2 linked regions of the Prochlorococcus marinus XMU1405 genome follow. The main gene of each other region encodes a partner of the protein of the gene in region 2 in a complex. Links are inferred from orthologs where the notes say so. Each region holds a gene or a part of one and is shown on either strand. Other genes may lie near its edges. The genes, in order: mrdA and rodA.

Region 1 (15,758 bases), on a different replicon or contig from region 2:
TTGAAAGAACCTAATTCGGATGTAGTTTTAACATGTGTGCCACCACAAAGTTCCATTGAAACTCCTGGTACATTAACGACGCGCACTTCATCATCATATTTTTCTCCAAACATGGCGACTGCGCCCTTTTCAAGAGCCTCACTCTTGGACATATTTTTTATTTCTAGGGCATGATTTTCCATAATCCAAGAGTTAACTAAAGTCTCAATCTTAGAAATTTGATCTTTAGAAATAGGATTAGAGGAATTAAAGTCAAATCGTAATTTATTAAAGGCTACTAATGAACCTTTCTGTCCAACACTTTCATTAATAACTGATTTAAGTGCAGATTGTAATAAATGAGTAGCTGTATGATTTGCAGCAGCCTTAGCTCTATTAGAGGAGCTAACATTAGTCTTAACTTTTTGTCCAATAGTTAATTTTCCTTTTTTGATCGTTCCATAATGTAAAAAAACATTTTTCTTTCGCATGACATTATCAACCAAGACCTCAACATCGTTTGAAAATATCGTTCCAATATCACCAACTTGCCCGCCAGATTCTCCATAAAAAGTTGTCTGATCAAGAACAATTAAAACTTTCTGACCTTCATATGCTTCCTTAACTAATGTTGAATCCAAGAATATACCCTTTATTTCAGCTTCCGAAAGGAGTGACTTATAACCATTAAAAACAGTTTTGTTAAAAAGATCTATTTCTCGCTCTAATGATCCCTCTAATGTCAAATCAATATTGCTTGAAGCAGCTTTAGCTCTCTCTTTTTGTACATTCATTTCTTTTTCAAAACCCTTTACATCAACACTGATACTATGTTCTTCAGCAATTTCTACAGTAAGTTCTAGAGGAAATCCATAAGTATCATAAAGTTCAAAAGCTTTAAAACCAGAAATTAATTTCTGACCTGAAGAAATTAAATCATCTAGCAATTTCTCTCCTCTTTCAAGAGTTTCCCTAAATCTTATTTCTTCAATTTTTATCTCATTCAAAATTAAATCATTATTATTTTTTAAATCAGGATAATTATTTTGCATTAAGTTAATTCCGACAGTAGCAATATGAGGTAAAAATTCATTTGTTATACCTAATAATCTGCCATGTCTGACCATTCTTCTAATAAGCCTTCTTAATATATATCCCCTACCAAGATTACTTGCTGATACTCCATCAGAAATTAAATGAATAACAGCTCTTGTATGATCACCAATGATTTTTAAAGAAATTTTGTTTTTATCATCTGAAGAAAAATAATCAATATTTGCAATCTCACAAATTTTTTGAATAATAGGAAAAATTAAATCTGTCTCATAATTATTTTGCTTTTTTTGCAGTATTTGAGCCATCCTTTCAAGACCCATTCCTGTATCAATATTTTTACATTTTAGATCTGTCAATTTTCCATTAGGATCACGATTATATTGCATAAAAACAAGATTATAAAATTCAATAAAACGATCTCCATCTTCTAGATCAATATTCTGCAGACCCTTTTCAGGATGAAAATCATAATAAAGTTCTGAACAAGGTCCACATGGACCTGTTTTGCCAGATGACCAAAAATTATCTTCCTCACCTAGTTTGACTATCCTATCTGGATGAATACCAATTTCATCTCTCCAAATTTTTGCAGACTCTTCGTCTTCGTGAAAAACACTCACAATTATATTTTCAACAGAAAGTTGATAAATATTAGTAACTAATTCCCAAGCCCATTGAATAGCCTCTCGTTTAAAATAATCTCCAAAAGAGAAATTACCAAGCATTTCAAAAAAAGTGTGATGTCTAGCTGTAACTCCAACGTTTTCTATATCGTTTGTTCTGATGCACTTTTGGCTAGATGTAGCCCTTTTTGATGGTCTTTCTTTTAAACCTAAAAAAACTGGTTTAAAAGGTAGCATTCCAGCAATTGTGAGCATAACCGTAGGGTCATCTGGAATCAAAGATGCACTTGGAATGATTTTATGTAATTTTTCACTGTAAAATTTTAAAAAAGCATTTCTTATCTCATCTCCAGTAACTATTTTTTTAATTAATTGAGATGTCATTTATCCAGAATAAGAAGATTAAAAATTAAAGAAAAGCGTAATTTCGGTTATTTCGCAAAGATAATCACGCGAATTTATATTCTATATAACTAAAGTTAATTTATAAAGCTAATTATTCTATGATAGCCTCTGCCCAGACAAGTAATTCTAAATTGGCACAAACTAATGACAAGTTGACGGTTCAATCTCAAAACTTTGCTGATGATTCTTGTGCCATAAGATCTTTGGATTGGGATCGCAGTAGATTTGATATTGAATTTGGTTTAAGAAATGGAACTACTTACAATAGTTTTATTATTAAAGGCGAGAAACTAGCAATCATTGATACTAGTCACGCAAAGTTCGAAGAATTATGGTTTGAAGAATTACTGAAAAAGGTAAATCCGCAAGAAGTTGATTATCTAATTACTAGCCATACAGAACCTGATCATTCTGGTTTAATAGGTAATCTTTTAGAATTAAACCAAAATATCACAGTAGTTGGATCAAAATTAGCACTTAAATTTATTGAAGACCAAATACATATTCCCTTTAAACGTCTAGAGGTTAAGAGTGGAGAGTTTTTAAATCTCGGAACTAATCCTAATAGTGGTTTAGAACATAATATTGAATTTATAAGTGCACCAAATTTGCATTGGCCAGATACCATATTTTCATATGATCACAGCACAAATGTTCTCTATACATGCGATGCTTTTGGACTCCATTATTGTTCTGACGAATTTTTTGACACTGATCAAAAAGAAATATACGATGATTTCCGTTTTTATTACGATTGCCTTATGGGTCCAAACGCTAGAAGCGTTATGCAGGCAATTAAAAGAATAGATAAACTACCTGAATTAAAAACAATAGCTGTTGGTCATGGGCCTTTGCTCCATAATCAGGTCAATTTTTGGAAAGGAAAATATCTAGAATGGAGTAGCAATAAAAGCAAAGGCAATGATTTTGTGTCAGTCTGCTACATAAGCGACTATGGTTATTGTGATCGACTCAGTCAAGCGATATCTCATGGAATAAGTAAAGCAGATGCACAGGTTCAATTAATAGATTTAAGATCTTCTGACCCGCAAGAATTAACAAGTTTAATTTCCGAATCAAAAGCAGTAGTCATTCCCACATGGCCTGTAAACTCAGATAATGAATTAAAAGAATCTCTCGGTACTTTATTTGCAGCACTTAAGCCAAAACAATTTACTGCAGTTTATGATGCATTTGGTGGAAATGATGAACCTATAGATTCCTTAGCAAATAAATTAAGAGAACTTGGTCAAAAAGAAGCTTTCTCTCCCTTAAGAGTTAAAAATATTCCAGATCCGATTGTTTATCAACAATTCGAAGAGGCTGGAACTGATTTGGGTCAATTGATCAATAAAAAGAAGAATATTGCCTCTATGAAGAGCCTTGATTCAAATTTAGATAAAGCGTTAGGTAGATTAAGTGGAGGATTATATGTAGTAACAGCTAGTCAAGGGGAAGGTTCAACATTTAGACAAAGTGCAATGGTCGCAAGTTGGGTTAGTCAAGCAAGCTTTTCACCACCAGGTATTACAGTTGCAGTAGCAAAAGATAGAGCTATTGAATCATATATGCAAGTTGGTAAAGGTTTTGTTGTGAATATCTTGAGAGAAGATAACTATCAAAAAATGTTCAGACATTTTTTAAAAAGATTTGCCCCTGGAGCTGATAGATTTGCGGATGTAGATGTAATTAGCAACATCGCTGAAGGAGGACCTGTTCTCTCAGATTCACTCGCCTTTTTAGATTGTAAAGTCAGTTCAAGACTAGAGACTCCAGACCATTGGATAATTTACGGAATTGTTGAAAATGGTAATGTTTCTGACTTATCATGTAAGACAGCAGTTCATCACAGAAAAGTTGCTAATCACTATTAAAAAATAAGTCTTTGAAATGTCAGATATTAATATAGGCTTAGTTGCAGAAAATCAAAATTTATCAGAATTTGAAATTACTGAAAATTTTTCTTGTGTAAGATTCTTAGACCAAAATAAAGAAAGATTTGAACTTGAATTTAACCTTGAAAAAGGAACCTCTTTTAATACTTTTTTTATTAGAAGTCATGAGGAACTTTTTATTATTCATCCACCTGAAAAACAATATTTAAATACCTTTAATAAAGTAATCTCAAAGTTTTGCGATCAATTTAAATTAGATAAAATCAACTTCATTTCTGGTCATATTAATCCCCAAATTATTGAAACTATAAAAAATATAAGTACCCAATTTCAAAACACAACTATTACTTGCTCTAATCCAGGTTATAAACTTATTAGCGAACTTTGGAATCAAAGAAATCCTACCTTAGAAAACTTTATTGAAATTCAATTACCTGAAATAAACATAATCAAAAAAGAACATAATTTAGAATTAGATAACATTTCACTTGAGTTAATTCCTATACCAACAGCACGTTGGCCTGGTGGCCTGATAATTTATGAACGTAATCAAGAAATACTTCTTAGTGAAAAAATTTTCTCTGCACACATTGCAACTAAATATTGGTCTGAAACGAATCGAGTTAGTACAGAAATTGATAGGAAACATTTTTATGATTGCTTGATGGCACCAATGTCTAATCAAGTAGTATCAATAACTGAAAAAATTTCAGATTATGACATTAAAACTATTGCACCATTACATGGTCCCGCGATCGAATACAGCTTAAAAAGTTTTTTAAATGACTATATTAGATGGGGAGAGAATCTCTCAACAAATAATCCTAAGATCGCTCTGATATATGCAAGTGCATATGGAAATACAGCCTCAATAGGTGATGCATTGGCTAAAGGGATAAATAGAACTTCTGTAGAAGTTGAAAGTATTAATTGTGAATTTACACCTAATGATGTACTTGTAAAATCTATCCAAAATGCTGATGGATATTTAATAGGCTCACCAACATTGGGTGGTCACGCTCCAACTCCAATAGTTAGTGCACTAGGAACATTATTAGCAGAGGGTAATAGAGATAAGCCAGTGGGGATTTTTGGGAGTTTTGGCTGGAGCGGCGAAGCTATAGATTTACTTGAAACAAAATTAAAAGACGGTGGTTTTAAGTTTAGTTTTGACCCTATAAGGATTAAATTCAGTCCAAATAAACCAAAGATTAAAGAGTTAGAAGAAATAGGAACTCACTTTGGAAGAAAAATCATAAAAAAAGCAAAGAAAAAACCCAGAAAATCAGATACTGGAATGATTACAAGCAAAACTGATCCAAAGCTACAAGCTCTTGGGAGAGTAATTGGTTCTCTTTGTGTCCTTACAGCCTCTAAAGGCAAAGATGAGAATAATATTAAAGGAGCTATGCTTGCATCTTGGGTTAGTCAAGCAAGTTTTTCTCCGCCCGGGTTAAGTATTGCAGTAGCAAAAGATAGATCGGTAGAGTCTCTTCTGCAAATAGGAGATTCATTCGCATTAAATATTCTTAGTGAAAAAGATTTTAAAGAACCTTTAAAAAGATTCACAAAGCCCTTTGCACCTGGAGAAGATAGATTTGAAGGAATAAATATTGAATTAACTCCTAATGAGCAGATAATCATTCCTGAATCGCTCGCATGGTTAGATGCTTCTGTCAAAGAAAGAATGGAATGTGGGGATCATTGGGTAATTTACGCCGAAGTACAACACGGTAATATACTAAAATCCGATAGTCTAACGGCAGTTCATCACCGCAAAACAGGTGCTAACTATTAAATTATTTTATCTAATTTATGACTGAAACAAAAGATCTAATAATCATTACGGCTAGTTGTGGTAAAAATCTAGAACTTTCTGAAAAATTTCTTGAAAAAAGTAATGAACTTAAAATAAGTTCTGAAATTTTAGATCTTACCACCCTTGATATTCCATTATTTAATCCAAGAATTCACAGCAAAGAAAATATTCCGAATGAAATAAAAGATTTAAAAAAAAAGCTTTTCAAGATTGAAAAGTGGGTGATTTGTGCTCCTGAATATAATGGATCTATACCTCCCATTCTCTCCAACTTCATAGCATGGCTTTCTATTTCTGGAGATGACTTTAGGAATTTATTTAATGGTCAACCGATTGCAATTGCAACATTTTCTGGTGGCATAGGGTTAGAACTACTTACCTCATTACGCATTCAATTAGTGCATTTAGGAAGTCAAGTATTAGGAAGACAACTTTTATCCTCATATAGTAAACCTATAGATACAAAAACTATTGAAGATATTATTCAAAGACTTGTACAAATGAAAAAACTAAAAACATAAAGATTTAAAACCTAATAAAATTTCATTCTTTTTCATTCCAAACTTTCAAAATTTCTCTAGCCATAGGCAGTGCATGAACAGATCCTCCACCAGGAGTATTTTGTGCAAAAGCAACTATAAGTAATTCGCTTTTTTCAGAGGGAGTAAAGCAAACGAACCAAGCGTGATCTAATCCGCCTTCACCATCTTCAGCAGTTCCTGTTTTGCCTGACACTGGAGGTAAATTTGAAACTCCGTAATTAATTGATACTCCTGTGCCAGACTCTACTACTTTCCTGAGACCACTTTTAATCAATTGAATATTTTGTGGATCAATGTCAATTGGAACACGTTTTTTATCCAAACGACTTTCTACATCTTTTTTAGTCAGATGTGGAGTAACTAGATAGCCTCCATTAGCAATCGCTGCATATGCTCTAGCTATTTGAATTGGAGTTACTTGAACAACAAATTGTCCAATAGACATACTCGCAATATCTTCTGGAACCCAAGGAGTTCTCCCTGGTTGCCCCCATCCTCTACCTTCTTTAGCCCATTTACTACTAGCTACTAATCCTATATTTTCTTGTTCAGAAATTTCAATTCCAGATAAAGAATTAAAACCAAGCTTTCGAGAGACCTTATAAATTTCATCAACTCCTGCTCCATAACCTATTTGGTAAAAAAATGTATTACTAGACACTCTTAAAGCATCTTCGTAACCTATTACCCCAAAACCTAAATCATTGTGCTCTCTAAAACATTGACTCCCATAAGTTATACATGGTTTTGTATCTAACATGGTATCGCTAGGAAATTTTCCGCTTTCCAAGCCAGCTAAAGCTGTTACAATTTTCCAGACACTCCCTGGATCATAAGCATTTAATGCTCTATTAAAAAGAGGTTTTTCAGAAGAATTAAATATATTATTGTATTCTTTTTCAGGCTTAAAATCCTTTGAAAAAAAATTCAAATCAAAATTAGGCCTACTTACCATCGCTCTTATTGCACCATCTCTTGGATCCATCACTATTATCGCTCCAGCTTTTTTATCTTTAAGAACATCCTCAGCAACTAATTGCAGATTAAGATCTATTGTTAGTTCAATATCATTACCTTGTACTGGAGGTCTTATACCTAATGATCTTTGAAAATTTCCTAATGAATTTACTTCAACCATTTCGCCGCCCCATTCACCTCTTATAAAATCTTCGTAAAAATATTCAATTCCTGTTCTTCCTATTAAGTCATTTAATTTATAACCCTTCTTAGATAAGAATTTATATTCTGATTCAGTAATTGGCTGAGTATAACCAATTACATGAGCAGCAAGGGACTTATAAGGATAATTTCTAATTACTTTGGTAGCTATTTCAAAACTTTTTAATTTACTTTCATTTTCCTTGAACTTTATTAATTGATCAACATTTAAATCATCAAGAATATTTACTGAGAGTTTTTTATTTTTTTGACCATCTGAATACTTTTTTTGAATTATATTACTATCAATATTTAACAATTTAGAAATACTTGATTTATGTTTTTCCCAATTGTTTTTTTTAATAGATTGAGGCTTTATTATTAAAGAATATTTAACTCTACTATCTGCCAAAACATTACCATTTTTATCTAGTATTCTTCCGCGTATTGGCTGTGAAGCAATAAGTCTGATCCTATTCTCATCTGACATCTTCTTAAAAGATTCATAATTTAAAAGTTGTAAAAAAATTAACCTAAATAGAATCAATAAAAACGAAATAGAAGAAAAAATAACTAAGACTAAAGGTTGCCTCTTTAATGAAATGATTTTTTTATTAGGACTTGTTTTTATCAAAAATATAAAATTTATTTAAATATTTTTTTTTCCAATAAAGCAATAGTTAATTTTATCTCTTTAAGCTTTGTGATTAAAGTGTTATAGTCACCATCTTCAGTGTTCAAATTAAACTCATCATTATCAATATTATTTGAATCTAAATTTTCACTCATAAAGATTATATTTTTTAAGCAATTATACCAATTAATTTAATCTTAAATAAGAAATTTATTTTTTCAAATTTCTATTAACTAAAGATACTTAAAAAATATCAAGAACAGATTAATTTAATTGATCTATATTTTGTTCAAAATAAGGATTACAACTATTCTTTGATATCCCTAAAGACCATCCAATAAATGAAGAAATAAATATTGTAACGATTAACGGCAATATTGCTTTTTGAGTATTATCAAGACTCAACCATTCCCTCCAGCTGCTAAAAAATCTTTCTCTTTGAAATTTTCTTTTTTCATTTTCTAATAATCTCGCTTTTTTGGCGAAAGATTTTTTTACCCACTTTTCGAAAGGAATCTTTTTTATAATCGCCATTTTCCTCTCCACTTCTAATATTTGTCCAGAGCTAAGATTAGGATGAAATGTACTGATCAATTCAAGAGTTTTTAAAAACATCTCAACAGTTGCATCTTTTATGAGCTTTTGCTCATGACTTAAATCAGCCCATTCTATTTCTGGATAAAAACGGTTCCTATTTGGTGAAATTTGATCCTCTGACATTTGACCAGGTTCTCGAAGCCATCTATTAGTATTTTCGTCAAATCTCCGCCAATATAAAAAAGGATTAATAAAAATTGTTTTACCAGAAACTTTGACCACATCTTGTTGAAGATGATTAGTTATCTTTCTTTCAGAATTTTTCGATTTTATCAAAAGTCTAATTTAATAATCTTATTAAAGATTATCTTTTATTCACTATTTTTCCAGAAATTTGAAAAATTATTTTATGTATATTCAGTTATCGATAACTGCCAACGCTTCTTTAAATAATTACAGTATTCGCAATTTGAGGAGGGTTTTGGAAAAACATCCGAACTCAATAAATTAACGGTATCAATTATCTTCTTTTCTACCCATGAAGTAGAACAATCTAATTTAATTAGATGTACGTCAAAATTTAATTGGTTATTAAATAACTCTTCATTTTTTTTTCCATTAAAATATAAAAGAAAAGCTTCTTTAGCTACTTGAAAACCGTTTTTTTTAAAAAGCCACTGATACATTTCTAATTGCCTCTTATAAGCTTTTGCATATTCGTATTTATTAAAAGTCTCAGACCAATCAAAATTATTTCTAGATGTTGCTTTTACATCAACAATAATAAGATCACCATTTTTTTTCTGCCAAATATCATCCACAGCTCCACCAAAATCATAATTATGTTGATTTGACTTATACCTTATCCCTTGAAAATTACTTCTCCAACGTTCTAAATCTTTGTGTTTAAAAGGAACAGCATCAATACCATGTTCAATAAACAAAGGGTGCGGCTCCTGAATTTTTCTGTAATAATCAAATTCATTTTTACACAAATTATCTACAGCTATATTTAAAGTAAATGGTAGTGATGGCGGTTTTATTTTATATTTTTTGTCAAGTACGCAACATCTTGGACAACTTATATATTTTTCAACAGTAGATCTACTTAATTTAATAATCTCGTTCATTACAATTTATATCTCATTTAAAAATATTTTTTACATACAATATAAAGTATTAAATTTTTTTAGAAAATTTGTTAAGTTACTCCCATTAAATGGTGCTAGTTTTAAAAGAAAAAGCAAACATCAGTTTTTGAAAAGGTTGCTTTGGGTCATACTAACAGACATTTCTTGGGCGAGCATGAAATGAGCATGAGGTAGGCATGGATGTCTAATAATAACAATATTTGAACTATTCAAAAAACGATAAATCTATTGAGATATCTTAAATAGTATAAAAATTACCTTTTTTACTAATAAAATTTAAAAATAAATCAACATTAGCGCAAGGCAATAATATATATTTTTATTGTCCATCAAAAAAAAAGATGATAATTTTATATATTAATTTGAAATTTATTTAATGAAAACAGATCAAGAAATTTTTTGGGCAGGTGATTTCGGTAATAATTATGTTGAGAGGAACTCAGACCATTCCTGCGTAAATAATTTTTCTAAAATTTTAATTGCAAATAAAATCAGCATTAATAGCGCACTTGAAATTGGCGCCAATATTGGTTTAAATCTTGATGCAATCAAGTCAATTTTTCCAAAATCAGAAACCTTTGGAATCGAAATCAATAAAAAAGCATTTTCAATTCTCACCAAAAAACATCAAGGTTGGTGTGGATCCATTTATGAATGGAATTCAAATAAACAATACGAACTTACCATTTCGAGAGGTGTTCTTATTCATCAAAATCCTGATCTCCTGCCAGAGTTTTACGCAAAATTGTATAAACATTCAAGTAAATATATTCTGATAGATGAATACTTTTCTCCTTATCCAACGGAAGTGACATACAGAGGTCATGAAGGTAAATTATTTAAACGAGACTTCGCTAAAGAGTTTTGGGACTTATATCCATCTGCGCGACTTATTGACTATGGTTTTTTCTGGAAGCATGATAGTTGTTTGAAAAGCGATGATTCAAATTGGTTTCTCTTTGAAAAAAACAAATATTAATCTGAGCAATTTTTTTATTTAACAGTCAAAGAAATTAGATACTCATAATTCATATCGCAATAATATTTACTAAGTTTGATTTTGAAGAGTTCAAATCCTCAGCATTAGAAAAAGTAAAATAATTGCCACTAAACTTTAAAAAAGAACTGTTTTTGAAAAGTTTTTTAATCTTGTCATAAACGCAATAAAAAAATTTAGGGTGAAAGTTCGCATTATCTTTTTAGAGAATAAAAGATAGAAATCAAAAATAAAAATGTAGAGAAAACCCATTTTTAAGACTTCTCCATAGACAGTCACATTTTGCTCAGAGTGATACAAAGGTGAGCAGAATCACGTCAGATCCATTGCAAATAAGTAAAAAAAGAAAAGTTATCTTCCGGTGAGCACACTTTTTTATCCTATAACTGAGTTCTCTACTTTTGGACTATTCCCACTCAATAGTTCCAGGAGGTTTACTTGTTATATCATAAACAACTCTATTAACTGAATCTACTTCGTTTACGATTCTATTTGCAATCCTCTCCAAAATCTGAAAAGGAATTTTTGACCAATCTGCTGTCATACCATCCTCACTTGATACACAACGTAAAACTATTGGCCATGCATAAGTCCTTTTATCTCCCATCACTCCTACAGTTTTAACCGGTAGCAATACTGCAAAAGCTTGCCAAATATCATTGTAAAGACCTGCTTTTTTAATTTCATCTCTTACTATCCAGTCTGCATCTCTTAAACAATTAAGTTTTTCATTATTTACCTCTCCCAAAATTCTTATAGCTAATCCAGGGCCTGGAAATGGATGCCTTTTTATAATTTCATCCGGCAAACCTAGAGCAGCGCCAACTTTTCGGACTTCATCCTTAAAAAGTTTTCTTAATGGCTCAACTAATTTAAATTGTAAATCTTTTGGCAAGCCACCCACGTTATGATGACTCTTTATTTTTACAGCTATTCTTTCACCAGTCTTAGGGTCTACATTAGTACCAGCACTTTCAATTACATCAGGATAAAGAGTACCTTGGGCTAAATACTGAAAAGGTCCCAATCTATTACTTTCTTCCTCAAATACTCTAATAAATTCTTCACCTATAATTTTCCTTTTTTGTTCTGGATCAGTAATCCCTTCTAATTTGGCAATAAACCTTTCTCTTGCATTAATATATTCAACTTTTATTTTAAATTTCTTATCAAAAAAATTCATTAAAAATTCTGGTTCACCTTTTCTCATGAAACCTTGGTCTATAAACATGCATGTAAGTTGATTCCCAATTGCTTTATTAAGAAGAAAAGCAAGAGTTGAGGAATCAACTCCTCCCGATAAAGCAAGCAAAACTTTTTTATTGCCAACTTGCGCTCTTATCCTGGGAATAGTTTCTTCTATATAGGTTTCGGTTGTCCAATCAGCCACACAACAAGAAATTTTATAAACAAAATTTTTAATTACGGTCATCCCAAACTCTGAATGAATAACTTCAGGATGAAATTGTACACCAAATAATTTCTTTAAATCATTTGAAATTGCTGCATGGAGTGTGTTCTCGGTATGCGCAATTTTATTAAATCCATCAGGCAAACAATTAATAGAATCACCATGACTCATCCACATAATAGATCCATCTTCTACATCAGAAAGGAGGTCAGATTCTTGGTTTAAATTTATTGGAGCTCTACCGTATTCAGCTTTTTTGGTTGCTGAAATAACAGACCCTCCAAGTTCTTTGACCATTAATTGCATTCCATAGCATATGCCAAGAATAGGAATACCTAAATTAAAAATTTTTTCATCACACTTAGGAGCATTTTGTTCATATACAGAATTTGGCCCTCCACTCAAAATAATCCCTTTAGGATTAATATTTTTAATTTCCTCAATTGAAATGTAATTACTTACTACAAGAGAAAAAACATTAGTTTCTCTAATTCTTCTTGCAATTAACTCAGAATATTGAGATCCGAAATCCAAAATTAATATTGAAGGATCTCTTTCTTTTTTTAAAATTATTTGACTCATGTATAAAAGTTAACTCAATTTATTTACAAAAGCATAATGCTTCACAAATTAATCTCATTGAAAATAAGAAATATAATTATTACCGTTAATTCCAGCCCACCTAATTTTCCTTTTTCTATCAAAAATAATTGATGCGATTTCCATATCGGTTTTTACATACCTATTTACATAAGTAGAAGAACGCTTTTCGATCGTATTTGATAAATTCTTGAATAATTTATCAGCTGAAGATTTATTAAATCTCTCAAGAAGTTGTAATGCATTCTCAAGATTATCTAACTGAGATAATTCAAGTATTATTTCAGGAGGTAACTTTTCTCGAACGGCTAAATAAATAAGAATCTCAATTCTTGCATCAGCCAAATGATTATGTGTATGAAAAATACCGCCTGCTAATTTAATTAATTTCCCGTGATAACCAAAAAGAATTACAGTTTTAACTTTTTTTATTGCAGCATCAACTAATAATGGTCCTATCCAATTTCCAACTTTGATAATTGGCAAATTAACATTATAAGTTTTAGCCAAATTTAACCCATTTTCACCAATAACAAATATCACTTCCCCTTTAAAAGGGTTTTGAATTAACTTAGCTAAATTATTTTTAGCTTCTGCTAATTGATCAGGTGAAGCACTCGAATAAGTCTCAGCAGAAGTCCCAATAATAGATAATCCATCAACAATACCAAATGACTTATTACTAGTTCTTTCTGCTAAAAACTCCCCATTTGGGAAAATAATTTCTAATTTCAAATTAAAACCGTCAGGAATACTATCTAACAAATTTTCATATAAAACTTCTTTAGCAAAATTAGAAATGCATATCTCTGATGTATCTTCTTTTATGCCTACACCAGATCCTGCAATAATATTTATTGGAATTTTTTGAACAGGATTATTAAAAGAAATTTTTTCTAAAGAGGCTATTGTCCATATCTCTAAGTTTTGTGTAATGTCAAGATCTAAGCCAGACTTTGCAAAAGTAATTCCTAATGAATGCGAGTCATCTTGAAGTAAACCAACAGAATGAATCTCGATTTTTATTTCTTTTTTTTCATTAGGAATTTTTATTAGTTCATAATTCTTAAATGGTAAACCTGCTAGTTTATTTAATGCTGACTTAGCAGCTCCAGCAACCCACAAAGGTAAAGAAAATCCTTTTTTCAAATCAAGTAATTGAAAAATATATAATGAGAACTAATCTAAGAATGACCTATTTAATAAAAAGTGGCCATACAACAAAAATTATCATTGATGATTCCTGGACCCACGCCAGTTCCAGAAAAAGTTTTACAAGCATTAAGTAAGCATCCAATAGGCCATCGCAGTAAAGAATTTCAAGATCTCGTAGAGAGTACAACTAAAAATTTACAGTGGCTTCATCAAACTCAAAATGATGTTCTAACAATCACTGGTAGTGGGACTGCCGCAATGGAGGCTGGAATAATAAATACCTTAAGTAAAGGAGATAAAGTAATTTGTGGAGAAAATGGAAAATTTGGCGAAAGATGGGTAAAAGTTGCAAAAGAATTTGGTCTTGAAGTAATAAAAATTGATTCTGAGTGGGGAACTCCACTTGATCCAGGAGAATTCAAAAAGATATTAGAGGAAGATAAGCAAAAAGAAATAAAGGCGGTTATTTTGACTCATTCTGAAACATCAACAGGTGTAATTAATGATTTAGAAACTATCAGTTCATATATTCGTGCACACAACACAGCTTTATCTATTGTTGACTGCGTTACAAGTCTTGGAGCTTGCAATGTACCAGTAGATGAATGGGAATTAGATATCGTTGCCTCTGGATCACAAAAGGGGTATATGATACCTCCAGGGCTTAGCTTTATAGCAATGAGCCAAAAAGCATGGTTAGCTGCAGAGAAATCTAATCTGCCAAAATTTTATTTAAATTTAAAATCCTACAGAAAAAGTCTTTTAACTAACAGTAATCCATACACCCCAGCAGTTAATTTAGTTTTTGCTTTAGATGAAGCTTTAAAAATGATGAGAGAAGAAGGCTTAAATAACATTTTCCTAAGACACAATAAACACAAATTAGCTATGAGCAATGCAGTAAAGGCTTTAAATCTAAAATTATTTGCTGACGAAAAATATTTAAGTCCTTCAATTACTGCAATAAAAACTGAAGGAATTGATGCTGAAGAATTTAGAAAAACAATAAAAAATAATTTTGATATTCTACTTGCCGGTGGTCAAGATCATCTGAAGGGGAAAATATTCAGAGTCGGACATTTAGGTTATGTGAATGATAGAGATATTATTACGGTAGTTTCTGCGATAAGTAATACACTTCTCAAACTCGGTAAAATTACAGCACAACAAGCAGGTGAAGCGTTAGTAGTAGCATCAAAATATCTAGAGGGAAATTAAGTTAAGTACCCGGCTCTTCAACATTTCCACCTAATTCAACAATCTTTTTTCTTAGAACGATTGATTGTTTTTCATCACCTTTGGTTTGAGCTATTGCTAGGGCAAACTCTAATTTTTCGAGCTGGTGGCCACCCTCAAAAAAAGATAATTTTTTCTTGATACGGTTTTTATTATCTTTATAAGAAATTTGTGAAGACATAAAAAATCATGCTTTAGTTAATATTATGCCAACAAAAGGGGACATTACGAGAGGAAACAAAAAATATTATTTGACTATAAACTTAAACAAAAAAAAAAATTTCTAATATTATGTTCAGAAATCCTTGAAATTTATGCCTAACATAAATTTAATCTATTACCTTTTTGCAGGTTGTATTTTTGGAGCTTTAGCTCTAAAAACAGGAATTCCTGCGGCTCCTCTAGCAGGTGCGTTAATAGGGGCAAGCTTACTTAGCATAAGTGGCAAAGTCGACATCGCAGAGTGGCCGATTGGAACAAGAACAATTTTAGAAATCGGCATTGGAACAGTCATTGGTACGTCATTAACAAAAGACTCATTAATTGATATCCAAAATTTA
Region 2 (15,564 bases):
TTCCGAAAATTTTGAATTTTTAATTTATTTAAAAAAATGTTTTTTATGCATTCATTAATTAAATTAGCTAAGTTTAAAATATTTAGAATTTCTTATAAGAAATTGAAAAAATAAAGGGCATGTAGCTCAGTTGGATAGAGCATCAGATTCCGGTTCTGAAAGTCGGGGGTTCAAATCCCTCCATGCTCGTAAAATAATTTTAAAGTTTGTATCCCATTACTCTTATTCCATTTGGATCTAATATGAATCCATTTTCCTCTAAACTTGAAAATGAAGAGACTGGAGCCTGTACAGAAATACTGCAACCTGGCATTTCTCTATTTATTTTCTCAAGAGTTAATTGAAGCAATATTGAATAATAAAGTTGCTGATTATTCCCTGGCAATGCACATAAATTCCATAAGTTAGCATTCAAGCCCCTGTCGGAAGTAACCCTTACAAAGGCATATAATTTATTTTTTAATTCACTCTGTATGGTAAAAAAGAAATTACTTTTCTGAATAGCCTCAGAAAGAGGTTTTATTGGAAATGTCTCACAACCACAATTCGCTAATAGTTTGTTAACTTCTTTAGCTAATGGGATTTTCGAAGAGTTAACAAAATAACCTTCTGGAAGAACAAGTTTTTTTTTAGAAAAATATTGCAATTATCAACCTGTATTTCTCATGCCAGCTGCTATCCCATTAATAGTTAAAAGTGCCCCCCTTAATAATTCACTTCTACTGTAGGCTCTTCTAGATTCATCTTTATCAATAATAAATTCGCTAATTGGGGGTTGTCTTGTTTGGTCTCTAAGTCTTCTTAAAAGTGAAACCTGTAAAAATCCCAAAGGGATGATTGTCTTGTTTCTCAAGCTTACGGATGATTTTAAGTCTCTATCAGATTCGAGAAGGTTATTTTTACCAGTAATTTCAAGTATTAAAGATTTTGTAAGATTGTATTCTTTAGAAATTACTTCAAAAATAATATCAAAAGATTCTTTATTTTCTTTACTGCCAAGAGTATCAACATAATACTTAGCAACTTCCAAATCCACCTTAGACAATGTCATTTCTACCTTAGATATAAGCATCCTAAAAAATGGCCATCTTTGATGCAAAACTCTTAATAATTCAATTTGTTGTGGGTCTGAATTTAATTCTGATGATAATGCAGTGCCAACTCCAAACCAACTTGGCAGAAGAAATCTACTTTGCGTCCAACCAAATACCCATGGAATAGCTCTTAAACTTGACAAATCTTTTGCACCTTTTTTTCTTCTCGCAGGCCTACTAGATATCTGTAATTTACTGATTTCTTCGATTGGCGTAACCTCTTGAAAGAAATTTAACAAATCAGGATTCTCATGCACTAATTTTCTGTAATGAGACCTCGATGTTTCTGCGAGCCTAGACATTAATTGATTCCATTCTGGAGTAGCGTCAAGTCTATTATTTACCAAACTATTTTGTATAACAGCTGTAGTAACAGTCTCAAGATTGTATAAAGCCAGTTCAGGAAGACTATATTTAGAAGCTAAAACTTCACCTTGTTCTGTTATTTTAATGCGTCCTTTTAAAGTACCGCTAGGTTGAGCCAATATTGCTTGATAAGCTGGCCCTCCGCCTCGCCCTACAGAACCACCTCTTCCATGAAAAAGTCTAAGTAATAGATTATTTCTACTTGCAAGATTTTGAAGCGCAATTTGAGCTCTATGAATTTCCCAATTACTAGAAACAAACCCTGAATCTTTATTGCTGTCAGAATAGCCAAGCATTAATTCTTGAAGAGGTTTAAACGATTCTCCAACTTTTGGCAATAATGATCTATAAAAATCTAATTTGAACAACTTTTCCATTACTTCTGGTGCTCTTTTAAGATCTTCAACAGTTTCGAAAAGAGGTACAACTAATAATTTTGACTTTTGTGAATTTTGATCCAGAAGTCCCATTTCTTTTGCCAATAAGAGAACTTCAAGCAAATCAGATGCACTATGACTCATTGAAATTACATAAGAATGACAAATACGACTTCCAAATTCATGCTGCAATCTCTTAACCATTTTAAAAACTGAAAAAGTTTCTTCTGTGGTTTTTGTCCAGTTCACACCAGCAGGAATTAAAGGCCTTTTTGTATTTAACTCTTCTACAAGCCATTTAATTTTCTCTTCCTCAGACATTTGGTCATATGACACAGATAAATCCAAATAATTTGTAAGCTCTTGAATTGCATCACTATGCCTTGTACTTTCTTGACGAATATCTAAACTTGCTAAAGAAAATCCAAAAATATGAACCTGAGTAAGTAGATTGTTTACAGACTCGCAAGTTAAATCAGTACTTATCAGGCTATTTTTTATTAATTCGAGATCATAAGTAAATTCATTCACAGACTTATAACATAAGTTTTCAACTTTATCGTGATTTTTGTTATCAATTTCTCCCTCTAAGTCAAATTTCCACCCATTATCAGCTAATAAATTATTTCTTTCTTGTGTTAATCTTAATTTTTCTAAAATATAACTTAATTTCAACCTGTAAGGTTCTGATCTATACCTTGTAGCCCTTGCTTCATAGATTTCAGGGAACTTAACCCTGTCCGTTTCGAGTGACTCTAATAGAGAAGAACTGACTTGACTCCATTGCATCGAGACACTTAATTGATCTCTAAGATTAGATGTCGCAATAATATATCTTTCCAACATCAACTGCCTTTGATAACAAGCAGTTCTCCATGTTATCTCGGGAGTAACCGATGGATTACCGTCCCTATCGGAGCCTACCCAAGAACCGAAGTTACAAAAAGATTCAGAGGGCAATTGGACATCTGGATAATTTTCGGTTAGTGCTTCGGTGATCCTGCCCCTTAATTGAGGCATCGCATTAAATAAAACTTGCTGAAAATAATGCAAGGCATAATCTACTTCGTCTAAAACTGATGGTTTAAATTGATGCAATTCATCTGTTCTCCACCAAAGTCTTACTTCCTCTTTTAATTGGGTTTTTAGAGAGTTTTTTTCTTCTTTTGTTAGAAATTGCTCAATCTGTATTTTTTTTAACAAATTTGCTACTCTCGTTTGCTTATGTCGAATCGTATGTCTTACTATCTCAGTCGGATGCGCAGTAAAAACTAAACGAATATCCATTTCCTGCAACAACTCTTCTAATTTCCCTGGTGGTACATTTAATTTCCTCAGCCTATAAAATAATTCTCTGAAAGTAACTGGAGCATTTTGCCTAGCCAATGCTGGAGCAAAAGGATCAAGATTGTCGGGCGATTTTTGAACATCCTTATTGGTAAAGCTCTGAATATATCTATCTTCCTCAACTCTTTGTTCCAAAATATTAACTAGTTGAAAATACAATGAAAACGCCCTTGCTGCTGCAATGGATTCTGCTAAATCCATAGAATTAACAATATCAACTATTTCATTTTTAAAAGTTTTTGAACTATCACCATCAATTTGTTTTGAATAACTTAATTCTTTAAGCTGTATCAATCTCTCTGCCTGATCATCTGGACATTCCTCTCTGAGTACAGATTCCCATAGATCTTCTATTAAAAGACGATTTTTATCAAGTGGATCATTGTTATTTATCAGATCCAAGTTATTATTTTTTATCTGTCGAAAAGATTCCATATAAACATTATGTCACAAGTGAAAATGTTAAGATCAAATGTTTATTTAAATAATTAAACATTCTCGCCTTCACTCCTAATCATATCTTCGATAGAAATTTTCATTATTTGTTCAATAGAAAGACCTTTTTCATATTGATTTATCCATTTCATAGATTGATTACCTTCTTCGAGGACTTTATAGATAGGCTTCAAAAGATGTTTCATACCAAAATTTTCTGCTGTGGATGACAAATCTGATAATAAGTTTTGAATCCAATCTCTACAAACAATTTTTTTGCCATCCTTCCAGTGAATTAATTCTGAATTCAAACTATCTTTAGCAGCATTAGTTTCATTTTGATCACATATTTCTGATAATTTATCAATAGAAAAAAAACTGGCATTCAATGGATCTAAAGTATTTATATTTTCAAAAAGATTTAAAATCCTTAGTTCTATCATGGCAGTTATCCCTAAAAGCAAGTTAATATCATAAACAAAATCACAAATTCTTAATTCCAAACGATCAAGAATTAAAGGTCTTTGGGGACCATTTGGTCTGATTGAAGACCAAAAATGACGGATATTCTGCATATTTTTATTAGCTATATTTTCCTCTATCCAATTGATATAAGAATTATGATTTATAAAAAAAGGCACCTTACTTGGTGTTTTTGGAAACTGCATCCATCTCTGAGAATGATTCTCCGTAATTCTATTATTTAAAAAAGGAGAACTAGCACTTAGGGATAGATATAATGGAGCCTCAGATCTTATCAGCCTAACAGCCGCAAATAGCTTATCTAAATCATCTATTCCTATGTTTATATGTACACTTGAAGTTGCGATAGAGGTTCCATAATTTTCTTGTATGAATTGGTGATAAACATTATCAATATCAGATCTTTGAAATTGAATATCGTGTTTAAAACAAAGAGTGGATGAAGGAATGATTGTTAACTTTTTTTTGTTGAGCCATCGTCTTAACTTTTTTCTTGGAGTTATTAATTTCTCATATAAAAAATCGTAGTCTTTTTCAGGTGTTGTTATGTATTCAACGTTTCTATTATCTGGCTCTTTTACAAAATCAGGAAATTTTTTCTCAATTTCAGCAGAAACACCAATATGAGAATTTAAAGAACCTGTGAAAAGTTCCACCTCAAAACCCTTATAAAGATTATTTTGGCTCATTTATTTATCCAAACAGGCTAATGCTTTTAGTATCCCCTTTGCTTTATTTATCGTCTCTCGATATTCATTTTCAGGAAAAGAATCAGCAACTATTCCAGCTCCTGCTTGCACTGAAACATCATATTTCCCATCTCTTGAGGGTTTAACTATCATAGTTCTTATCGTAATTGCTGTATTTAGTGCACCATTGATATCAATAGATCCGTAGACACCAGCATAAGGTCCTCTAGGATCTTTTTCAAAGTGCTTAATCAATTGCATAGCTCTTATTTTTGGCGCACCAGTTACTGTCCCAGCGGGAAAAGATGCTTTTAGCAAATCCCAAACATCAGCATTATGTTGTAAGACCCCCTCAACTTCACTAACTATATGCATAACATGTGAATATCTCTCAATAACCATTAAATCCTTTACCTTCACAGTACCAATTTCACAAACTCTCCCAAGATCATTTCTCCCAAGATCAATTAGCATTACATGCTCAGCTATCTCTTTTGGATCTTTTAATAAATCCTTTTCTAATTCCAAGTCTTGTTGATTATCAATACCTCTAGGTCTTGTGCCAGCAATTGGTCTTAAGCTAGCAACAATCTGACCATTTTTATTTTTTTCTGCCTTAACCATTACTTCAGGACTTGAACCAATCAGATACCATGAACCAAAATCAAAAAATGACATATATGGAGATGGATTAACCATCCTCAAACTTCTATATAAATCAAAGGGATCATTATTAACTTGAGTTTTGAATCTTTGACTTATAACTATTTGGAAGATATCTCCCTTTCTTATATATTCTTTTGCAGAGAGAACTGCATCCTCAAAATCTTTTTTCTTCCAATTACTTTCTAGATCTAGATTCAAATCCTCATTTTCATGCCAATCTAAAAACTCATTTTCTTTTAGAGGAACTCTCATTAAATTTCTAGTTTTCTGAATTTTAAAAATTGAGTTTAGATACAACTCTTCAACAGAGGACTCTTTTGAAGAAGTTGTATCTGCATAAACTACTGCAGTAATACATCTTTTTATTTGATCAAAAACAACTAACTGATCAAAAAACATCCAAGAACCATAAGGGATATTGTTTTCTGGTATTTCATTTATTGGAACGCTTGGTTCTATTCGATTTATTAATTCATAACCCCAGGAGCCATATAACTGTCCAATTGATGGTAAGTCATCAAGCATGGTTGATTTATATTCCTTTGTCCAACTTCTTAAAATATCAAAAGGATCACCATTATATGTTTCAGTTTTGCCATTATTCCAAGTTTTAACTATTTCTTGTCCATTACAAACAGCTTCCCAAAGAGGTTTAGTAGCAACAATACTCCACCTACCTAAACTTTCCCCACCTTCAACAGATTCAAGAAAAACACCATGGGAATCTTTTGAGGTTAATTTTAACCAAGTCGACAACGGAGTCTCTAAATCTGCTGGCCAAGTTTGAGTGATAGGTATGAAATTTTTACCTTCTTTGTAAGCCTTTAAAAAACTATCTTTCTGTGAGCTGATCATATTATTAATGTCAACCCAAATTATAATTATTTTCTTTTTTTATATCAACTTTAAGGACGTTAATCAAAAGTATTCTTAGTTGTAAATTTCAAACCAGCTGGATTGGGATTTTCTCCTATTCTTCTAGGATTATGACCTACTTTCTCTCTACCTTCATTTACTTTTTCAGAGAAAACACCATCTTTTGGGTGTAAAAATTCAATATCACCACCTGGGAATATTCGATAGATTTTAAAATCTTCAATTCTTGGCTTGAAGCCTCTTAATTGTGTACCTAGTGCAAGGCATTGTTCTTTTCTTGCAAAGTACATTAAATTATCACCTTCGTGCATAATAGCCGCTCCACCGGTGGGCAATTCAAATGCTTGTTCCTTTGAACTTTTCCATACAATCGCATATTTTTCTTCGGTTTCTGCTGAGTTTAATAAACCCCCAGTACTTCCTATATGCTTTGGAAATTGACCAACTAAAGTTTCAGTCATCCTTGATTTTAAGTTATTTATAATAAGAAATTAGCATTCATATTTTGCAAAATTCTAAATTTATATGAAATTTTCTACATTAATTAATATATGGAAAACTTGTTTATCATTTTATTTTGAATCTGAAATCGGAAAAAATACTGTCAAACCTGTATCACGCCTCTTTGTGACATGCCCTCCTAAACTAGCTAATAACTTTTGAGTAGCATTTTGACTAAGTTGTAAACTACCTGTTTGAGGGTTCCAATTTAACACAGGGCCAATATCAGAACCATTATCTTTTTTTAGAATTTCTTTTTGGTTACTTTCTAATTTTTGTATTTTCAATTGAAGTTTAAGTTTTTGACCAGCTGGTCTTAATTCTAAAATTAATGTACTACCTTCTTTTAATCCCCTAGTATTTTTATCAATTAATCCACTTAACATTAATTCCAATTTTTCAGAATCACTCAAAATTTGCGGCAGTTGATTGGGGATATCAATCTTTAAAGAAATCCCGCGCCGATTTAATTGTTTATTCCATAAAGGAGCAAGCTTTTTAAAAATTTCGGCTAAATTAATTTTTGCCAAATTATTTAATGAAGGAACTTCATTACTCACTAATTCTGCTGCATTAAAGATTAAACCAAACCTATCAATTTGTTCATTACATTCATTATCTATTTGAATTAAACGATTTTTCATTGATGGGTCCATCTTATATTTTTTTAAAGTAGAACTTATGAGGGTTCTTATTGTTGCCAAAGGCGTTCTTACCTCATGAGATATTGCACGTAATAATTTTGCTTCTGTTATTTGCACATTTTTTTCATCGTTTTTTACAGAATTCTGTATATTATGGTACGGTACAATACTTGCTAATTTGGCCGATAATCTTGGCCAAAATAATCGTTCAAATTGATCATTAATATTAAGGTTACCTAAATTATTGATTGCATTACGAAATCTCACTCCTTCCTCATAATTTTCTTGATTTAATTTTGCATGCATTAATTCAATTGAAAGTTTAAGGCTTTCTTCATCACACTTCATTAATAGAATTTTCTTATCTTTTTCTCCAACAATTGATAATATGCATTGAAAATTTGGAGTGATTATCATCAAAAAAGGTTCATAACCATCTTCTTGACTAAGATTTAAGACTTTATAATTGCTAACTAAATCAAAATCTTTTTTTATCTTGTCTGAATTATTTACGGGTAAAAAACCTGCATTCTCATTTTGAAAGTATGGGAACCCCTCTGGAGACCAAAGCCATCCATGAAGTTGATTTAAAGATTTCTTATCATTAAAAGCTGGCAAAGGAGAGGCGACCCAAATCCCCCCCCGTTTATAATTCTGATGTAAAAAATCTTTTTGAATAACCTCTAAAGATGCCCACCACATTCTTATGGATGTATCATCATCCACATATATAGTTTGGACTCCTTTAATCAAAAGGTCTTGAATTTTTTTTATAGTTATTTTTGTTTTCATTAACTTCTTAGAGATCTAGAACGTTTCAAAATAGATAGAACAAATCCAACAGATATAAAATTAGTTACCAATGACGTTCGACCATAGCTCATAAAAGGAAGAGGAATTCCAGTAACTGGTCCTAAACCAATAGTCATAAATAAGTTAATAATTATTTGGAATAAAAAAGTTGATGCTATTCCAATAACAATCAGAGATTCAAAGTTAGTCCTAGCAATTGTTGCAGTATTAATAAGTTTTTTAATCAAAAAAAAGAACAAAAATAACACTATTATGCACCCCACAAAACCCAATTCTTCGCCTAGAGCACTGAAAATAAAATCAGTATGTTGTTCTGGTATAAATTGCAAATTAGTCAGCTTACCTTGTAGCAAACCAGTCCCAAATAATCCTCCAGAACCAATTGCAATTTGACTCTGTATCAAATGATATCCACCACCTAATGGATCTCTATTTGGATCTAAAAATAAAAGTAATCTATCTTTTTGATATTCTTTTAAGCCATATTGCCAAAAAATTGGTGTCAATTTAGCCACTAATAAATGGAACGAAATAGAGATAGCAGAAAAAATAATTTTCTTTTTTGAAGATCTATAAGCAAGATATCCTATAAATGGAATCCAGAAAATAAGAAGAGTTGGTAAGGTTAAATATAATGTAGAGGTGACAAGACAAAACACTAATATTAAAATCCACTCTATGGGCATTTGCGACCAATAAAGCATCACACCTGTCAAAACAAGTAAAACTAAAGAGGTACCTAAGTCTGGCTGAAAGAAAATTAATAACCAAGGAATAACTACTACTAATAAGGGCAAAAATAAATCTCTTATTGTTAAAATTAATTTTTTTTCGAGTATTAAAGCAAGAGTTAATACAGTACTTAGCTTAGCTACTTCTGAAGGCTGAAAAGAAAAGATGCCCAAGTTTAACCATCTTTGAGCTCCAGAAACCGATATCCCAAAAAAATAAATTAGTAATAAGGATATTAAAGTACATAAATAAAATGGAACCATATAATTTCTAAGTCTCTCTAACGGTATATAAGAAATAAAAAATGCTAAAAAATAACCCAATAAACCAGTCAGTATATGTTCTGAATAATTAGAAACTAAAAAATCACCCTGAATACTTTTTATTAAAAAACCAGAAATAATAACTAAAAATAGAGGAATTATAAGTAATGGAGAAAATAAAAAACCTTTATTAAAGTTGTCTTTTTTTGGTAAAAATCCTCTCTTATTTAATAAATAAATTCTCCTAAACATCAATTATCTAAAAACAAATTGATTCTTAATTAACTGAGCTAAATTACTAAACGCAATAGAACTCTCTTTATTAGGCTGGCTTATTGAGATTGGTACACCTCTATTACTTTCATCAACGAGAGGAATTTCAATAGGAATTTGAGCTAATAATGGTAAATCATTTTCTTGAGCTAATGTTTGTCCGCCACCTTTACCAAAAATTTCATATTTTTTATTTGGCATATCTGGCGGAATAAATACTGACATATTTTCTACAATTCCAAGTAAACGCACTCCGAGTTGTTTAAACATTGCTAATCCCCTCCTTGCATCTTGCAAAGATACTTGTTGAGGAGTAGTGACAACAATAGCTCCAGAAATAGGAACAGATTGAGAAAGGGATATTTGAGCATCTCCTGTTCCTGGAGGCAAGTCAATAACCAAAAAATCAAGATTATTCCACTCAACTTGGTACAAAAATTGTCGGATAATACTATTAAGCATTGGTCCTCTCCATATAACTGGCTGACCTTCTTCTATGAGGAAACCCATTGATACCAATGAAATTCCATATTTATTTATTGGTATTAACCTTTGATCACTGCCACTACCTTCTGTAACCTTTGGATTCTGTTCGGCAACCCCCATCATTGAGGGAGTATTAGGTCCATATATATCCGCATCCAGCAAACCAGTTTTTAAGCCTAATTTAGCTAGAGAACAAGCGAGATTAACTGCAATGGTACTTTTTCCAACTCCACCTTTACCACTACTAACAGCTATGACGTGTCGAATTCCATCAATCTTCTGCAACTCAGGAGCATTACTTTGAGTTTTAGATTCTGTTTTAGAAGGATTATTATCTATCTCTATTTGAACATCATCAATATCTTCAAAATCCAGTAGTACTTTTTTTACCTCTTGTACAATTCTATCTCTCTGAGAATTTGCAAATGATGGTAAGGATAGTGTTACGATTACTCTCGGTATAGTTACTCTTACGTTTTTAATCCAAGCTAATTCAATTACATTTTTCTGTGATCCAGCATCTAGAACTTTTTGTAAAGCAAAATTCGCATCTTCTATTGTGGTCATTAAATTTTTAAATATTTTGACGAGGTAGTCGACTGTTTAAAAGATTAAGAACTATGTCGAACTATCAAATAATAGGCAATAAGGACCCCCTAAGAGAAATTATAAAGGGAAACTTATAATTAACCAAAAAATTTTTTCTTCAAGATTTACTAAATACATGTTCAGAGAACCTCCTAAAAACTCGAGAGAAAAAACTAAAAATCTCTTATTAACACTACAAGACAAAATTTGTTCAGGGCTTGAGAATATAGATGGCAAAGGGAAATTTACAGAAGAATCCTGGCTAAGAGACGAAGGTGGTGGTGGAAGATCAAGAGTATTGAAAAATGGTTCTATTTTTGAGCAAGCAGGAGTAAATTTCTCGGAAGTACATGGAAAAGAATTACCGCAATCTATTATCTCTCAAAGGCCCGAAGCAAAAGGTCATGAATGGTTTGCTACGGGAACTTCTATGGTGTTGCATCCTAAAAATCCCTATATTCCTACAGTTCATCTTAATTATCGATATTTCGAAGCCGGACCTGTTTGGTGGTTTGGAGGAGGTGCAGACTTAACTCCTTTTTATCCTTATCTTTCTGATGTAAGGAATTTTCATAACGAGCATAAAAAAGCTTGTGAGAAAGTTGATAAAAATTTGCATAAAGTTTTCAAACCATGGTGTGACGAATATTTCTTCTTGAAGCATAGAAATGAATCTAGAGGCATAGGAGGCATTTTTTATGATTATCAAGATGGTTCAGGCAATATTTATAGAGGGAATAATCAAAATGGAGAGGCATCAAAAGCTTCTCAAAGTATTAGCAAATCTAATTTAAATTGGGATAATTTATTTTCTTTAGCGGAAAACTGTGGGCAGGCATTCCTCCCTTCATATTTGCCAATTATTGAGAAAAGAGCTTCTCAAACATATTCATCGAAAGAGAGAGAATTCCAGCTATATCGAAGGGGTAGATATGTCGAATTCAATTTAGTTTGGGATAGAGGGACAATTTTTGGACTACAAACAAACGGCAGAACTGAATCTATATTAATGTCCTTACCACCTTTAGCTAGATGGGAATATGGATATAAAGCTAAAAAGGGTTCTCGAGAGGAATTTCTTACATCAATTTTTACAAAACCCCAAGATTGGTTTAATGATAAAGAATTAGAGAAATTCTGTTTAGAGAATAATATCTTTGATTAAATTATCAAATAACTTTTTCAAGTATCTTAGATAGGTGTTTTAAATAAAGAACCGTCACTTTTCAATTGAAGTTTTTCTCCAAGTTCATTTTCTAAAGAGATTAATTCATCCCTATGCGCTCTTAACCTCATAAGAGTTGAATCATTTTCATTTTCGTTGATCAACCTTAATTCAAATTTCTCCTCTCTTGCTGATTTCTGAAAATAAACAATACCAGCCAAAGGGCCACCAACTAATCCTAAAAGAATAGGCCACCAACTTAATTCAGGATAAATTTGAATTATCACTAATCCCAAAGCACAAGAACCAAAACCGCCAAGAAAACCTAAAAAAATTGCTAAAAACTTACTTGAAACAACTTGCCCCTTAAAAATTAAAATTCTTTGTTCAAAATCTCCTCCCGTTTGCTTCCATCCCCTCAAATTAAGCCATTGACATAAATCATTTAAAACCTTAACTGGCTGTAAAGAAGATGAAATCTCAACGATGGTTGTTCTATCTTTACTAGAAGCCCTAAGAAAGAAGAATAATCCTATGGCCAAAAGAATTGTCAGTAATAATGTTGAATTTAAGGAATAGGACATTAAATAAATTTTCTCTAATAACTAGAGAATAAAAATTAAAATTACATCATATTATAATTTTCTTAGATTTATTCTGTAAAATAACCTTATTAGATAAAAATTCTTAATTAAATAAAATCTTAAGTAATATTCTAAGATCTTAAATTATTTTAAATACTTATTAAAAATGACTATTGAAAATAAAAACATTGATTTTCTTTATAGCGATTTAACAGAAGATCTATACAATCTTTATAAAAAATCATCTTACCTAGCTATTGACACTGAAGCAATGGGGTTAATTCATGGAAGAGATAGACTTTGTTTAGTACAAATATGTAATGAATTTAATAGAACATCATGTATAAAAATCGAACTTAATACCTCTTCTTCACCTCATCTAAAAGCACTTCTTGAAGATGAAAAAATTACCAAAATTTTTCACTATGCAAGATTTGATGTAGCAGCTCTAAAATGCAATCTTGAAATTAATACAAAAAATATTTTTTGTACAAAAATTGCCAGTAAGTTAGCCAGAACATATACAAATAAACACGGTTTAAAAGATTTGATATATGAATTATTAGGTATAGAACTCGACAAAAGCTCGCAAAGTAGTGATTGGGGTAGAAACGAAGATTTAACAAATGACCAATTAGATTATGCAGCAAATGATGTTAGATATTTAATTGAAGCAATGCATAAATTAAAAGTTATCTTAGAAAGAGAGAATAGATATGAATTAGCTCAAAAATGTTTCGAAACAGTTTCTGTTCATGCTGATTTAGACATACTAAAATTCTCAAATATATTTGAACATTGAGAATCAATCTTCAGTTAAAAAATTATCTTCACCATCAAGAGTTTCCATAAGCTTATCAAGTATTCTTGAAGAACTTAATTTATCTCCATCATTTTTTTCACAAATTTTTAAGACGTTTTGCGCAACTTTTATTTTTTCTTGAATAGTTTTCGAGCCTTCTTTTGCAATTTGAATTTCTACTTTCTTTTTAGCAGAAGATAAGCTTATACTCATAAGTTTTGCAATCTCTGCACAAATTTTTAGATATTGCCGATCATTTATTGGATACATAAAAGAATTAATAATTAATAAGCTAGTGCCATTTACTAAGATAACAAATGAAGGTTTATGGCATCTACGATTTTCTTACTTGCTCCGGATTCCCCCATTCTTTTTTTTCCAATTTTTGCTTGTTCTAACCTATCAACTTTTCCTTTTAAAAGTAAACTTAAACGTTTCAAAAGAATTTTTCTGTTCTTGCAAACTAAAACACTACCTCCCAATAATCTTGATTGCCTTTTTGCAAATGATTTTGTAAATTGTGGTCCAGGTCCCGGTAGAGAAAGAGATGGAATTCCAAGGCCAGCAATTTGCTCTGTAGCAGTTCCTGCATTAGACAAACCAACTTCTGCCATATTGGCCCATGAATTGAATTTACCTTTTCCAATCACTACATATTGATCTTTCTTTTTCCATACTGAATCTTCATCAATAAGAAATTTAACTTTACTCTGTTTTATAAAACCATATTTATTTAAATAATTTTGAATTTGAATCACATTCGCATTAATACTCAAAGGCAAAAGTATTAATAAATCCTTTGATAAATCAAAATCTTGCAAACAATTTAGAAAATTATCAAGATTTTTAAGAGCTTCAGGGTATCTACTTCCAACTAATAAAATAATCCTTTTAAAAGAAATAATATTTGATATCTTATCGTTTGTTACATTGACAAAATCCATCATTGGATTGCCCAAGTATTTTGCATCAATATTTTTTTTATACAAATTATTAGCTGTAATTTTATCTCTCATAATTAAATTTTTACATCTTGGAGATTTCATTAAAAACATTTCCCATGGATCCCATTCAGAACCTTTCAACTGATGATAAAAATCACTTAAATCCCAACCTGGCCCACTACTCCAAGTATGATCACTTTTTGGGGTTCCAATAAAACTAAAGTCGCATTCTGAACTCCAAGCGTAGAGTAATGGCAAGAAATCGCCTACTGCGATAATTTTGCAGTTATGTTTTGACTTCTGTTTTACAAGTAGAAAATTTCTTAAATTATCGATTAAAAATCCTGCTAAAAAATCAAGCACAAATCCCTTCAGACTTTGATTACTAAAACCTCCACTAGGCAGCTCTTTTAAATATCCTATTTTATGAAAATTCTTTGATTTTATGGAATTAAATACATCTCCATTTCCTACTAACGGCAAAACTTCAATATTTTTATTTTTTATTTTTTTTAGTAATCTTTTTATTATCTCCGATGCGATTACGTCTTCTCCATGACCATTGCATATAAATAATAGAGAATGAGACACCTTACTGTTAAGATCATAAAAAGACTCAATCGAATCTTTTTCGGCGGCATGGCCAAGTGGTAAGGCAGAGGATTGCAAATCCTTTATCCCCAGTTCGAATCTGGGTGCCGCCTTCTTTATTTTGTCTACACAATTCCCTATAAACCCTTCCAATACCTTAAGTTTTGAATATTTGTTATTCATCTAATACTTTAAAAAGTGGGATGGTAAGTGGATGGTGAGTGGAGTTGTTTTTCCTTAAACAAATTATGCCTTCTTTACATTATCGCAGTTATCTTATTGACACTCAAAATTTATTATTGAATAAGATGGATTTCCGATACAAAATATAACTAAAACTCAAAAACTATTATAGGTTTATTGAAATATCAAGGTTTGTCGCCTTTTGAAAAATATTCAGAAATTTCATTATGATGATTTTATTAATTAAAGATGGTAATTTTTTGCATTAATCTGTTGGTTAATATAATTTAAAATAAGAATTTCTGTTTCACTAGATTTGCAATCATTTATATGAGTTAAATGACCATTTTTACAATTATATCCGACTATATTTACATTTTTTGGATAAATTTCTGTTAAAAATTTTAATTCCTCTGGGCGATTATGACTATCATCTTCGTATGCAAAAACCAAAGCATCTATAACCTTTGCTTTTGTAATTTTTTTTATATGCGCAGGTCTTACTACTTTTCTCCACTTCGGATATTTTCTTATTTCATATCTTGGTCCTGCAAATGCAGGGGCGAAAACAATCGCACTGTTAAATAATTTTTCATTTTCTCTAAACATATGTAAAGCAGTCCATCCTCCAGCAGAAAACCCACTTATAAAAATATTATTAG

Evidence for each region.
Region 1: the proteins of rodA (region 2) and mrdA are in contact, whole or in part, in a crystal structure (PDB 6PL5), measured with the Thermus thermophilus proteins. The link is inferred for Prochlorococcus marinus XMU1405 from one-to-one orthologs. Residues at the interface, in WP_223903423.1 of Thermus thermophilus: Phe161, Val165, Phe168, Val169, Leu172, Pro198, Tyr199, Glu202, Tyr211, Arg212, Asp213, Gln220, Val221, Gln223, Ser224, Ile226, Ala227, Ile228, Gly229, Ser230, Gly266, Phe267, Val270, Leu274, Tyr277, Gly278, Leu281, Phe285, Leu289, Arg297; in WP_223903432.1 of Thermus thermophilus: Arg4, Ile5, His6, Leu8, Ala9, Phe12, Ala15, Leu16, Leu19, Gly20, Arg22, Ala23, Trp24, Leu26, Gln27, Val28, Tyr31, Tyr34, Leu36, Leu43, Thr45, Asp47, Lys156, Gln157, Gly158, Ser160, Val184, Leu201, Glu202.

What each region holds. Positions count from the first base shown.
Region 1 is NZ_JAAORF010000001.1:31,806-47,563, reverse strand. What follows is about bases 5,717-8,712. They hold mrdA (penicillin-binding protein 2), read right to left. Parts: upstream 8,112-8,712; coding sequence 6,321-8,111; downstream 5,717-6,320. Other genes in these bases: HA148_RS00195 (hypothetical protein), read right to left, coding at 8,376-8,712; HA148_RS00200 (hypothetical protein), read right to left, coding at 8,123-8,266; HA148_RS00210 (NADPH-dependent FMN reductase), read left to right, coding at 5,774-6,298; HA148_RS00215 (diflavin flavoprotein), read left to right, coding at 5,717-5,756. Also shown: alaS (alanine--tRNA ligase), read right to left, coding at 1-2,042; HA148_RS00220 (diflavin flavoprotein), read left to right, coding at 2,162-3,937; more of HA148_RS00215, read left to right, coding at 3,954-5,716; more of HA148_RS00195, read right to left, coding at 8,713-8,984; HA148_RS00190 (PD-(D/E)XK nuclease family protein), read right to left, coding at 9,056-9,778; HA148_RS00185 (pseudaminic acid biosynthesis-associated methylase), read left to right, coding at 10,176-10,778; guaA (glutamine-hydrolyzing GMP synthase), read right to left, coding at 11,203-12,789; cobalt-precorrin-5B (C(1))-methyltransferase CbiD, read right to left, coding at 12,844-13,956; HA148_RS00170 (pyridoxal-phosphate-dependent aminotransferase family protein), read left to right, coding at 14,044-15,180; HA148_RS00165 (hypothetical protein), read right to left, coding at 15,182-15,379; HA148_RS00160 (AbrB family transcriptional regulator), read left to right, coding at 15,513-15,758. UniProt on the Escherichia coli protein: Catalyzes cross-linking of the peptidoglycan cell wall. Responsible for the determination of the rod shape of the cell. Is probably required for lateral peptidoglycan synthesis and maintenance of the correct diameter during lateral and centripetal growth.
Region 2 is NZ_JAAORF010000003.1:496,755-512,318, forward strand. Bases 7,405-10,206 are described here. They hold rodA (rod shape-determining protein RodA), read right to left. Parts: upstream 9,539-10,206; coding sequence 8,270-9,538; downstream 7,405-8,269. Other genes in these bases: HA148_RS08820 (sensor histidine kinase), read right to left, coding at 7,405-8,270; HA148_RS08830 (Mrp/NBP35 family ATP-binding protein), read right to left, coding at 9,542-10,206. Also shown: DNA replication/repair protein RecF, read right to left, coding at 1-89; HA148_RS08795 (N-acetyltransferase), read right to left, coding at 200-646; ppc (phosphoenolpyruvate carboxylase), read right to left, coding at 650-3,619; gshA (glutamate--cysteine ligase), read right to left, coding at 3,673-4,791; HA148_RS08810 (anthranilate synthase component I family protein), read right to left, coding at 4,792-6,312; HA148_RS08815 (photosystem I reaction center subunit II PsaD), read right to left, coding at 6,372-6,794; more of HA148_RS08820, read right to left, coding at 6,906-7,404; more of HA148_RS08830, read right to left, coding at 10,207-10,612; hemF (oxygen-dependent coproporphyrinogen oxidase), read left to right, coding at 10,770-11,798; HA148_RS08840 (cofactor assembly of complex C subunit B), read right to left, coding at 11,825-12,382; HA148_RS08845 (ribonuclease D), read left to right, coding at 12,549-13,184; HA148_RS08850 (hypothetical protein), read right to left, coding at 13,188-13,454; HA148_RS08855 (lipid-A-disaccharide synthase-related protein), read right to left, coding at 13,490-14,719; HA148_RS08865 (hypothetical protein), read right to left, coding at 15,146-15,564. UniProt on the Escherichia coli protein: Peptidoglycan polymerase that is essential for cell wall elongation. Also required for the maintenance of the rod cell shape. Functions probably in conjunction with the penicillin-binding protein 2 (mrdA).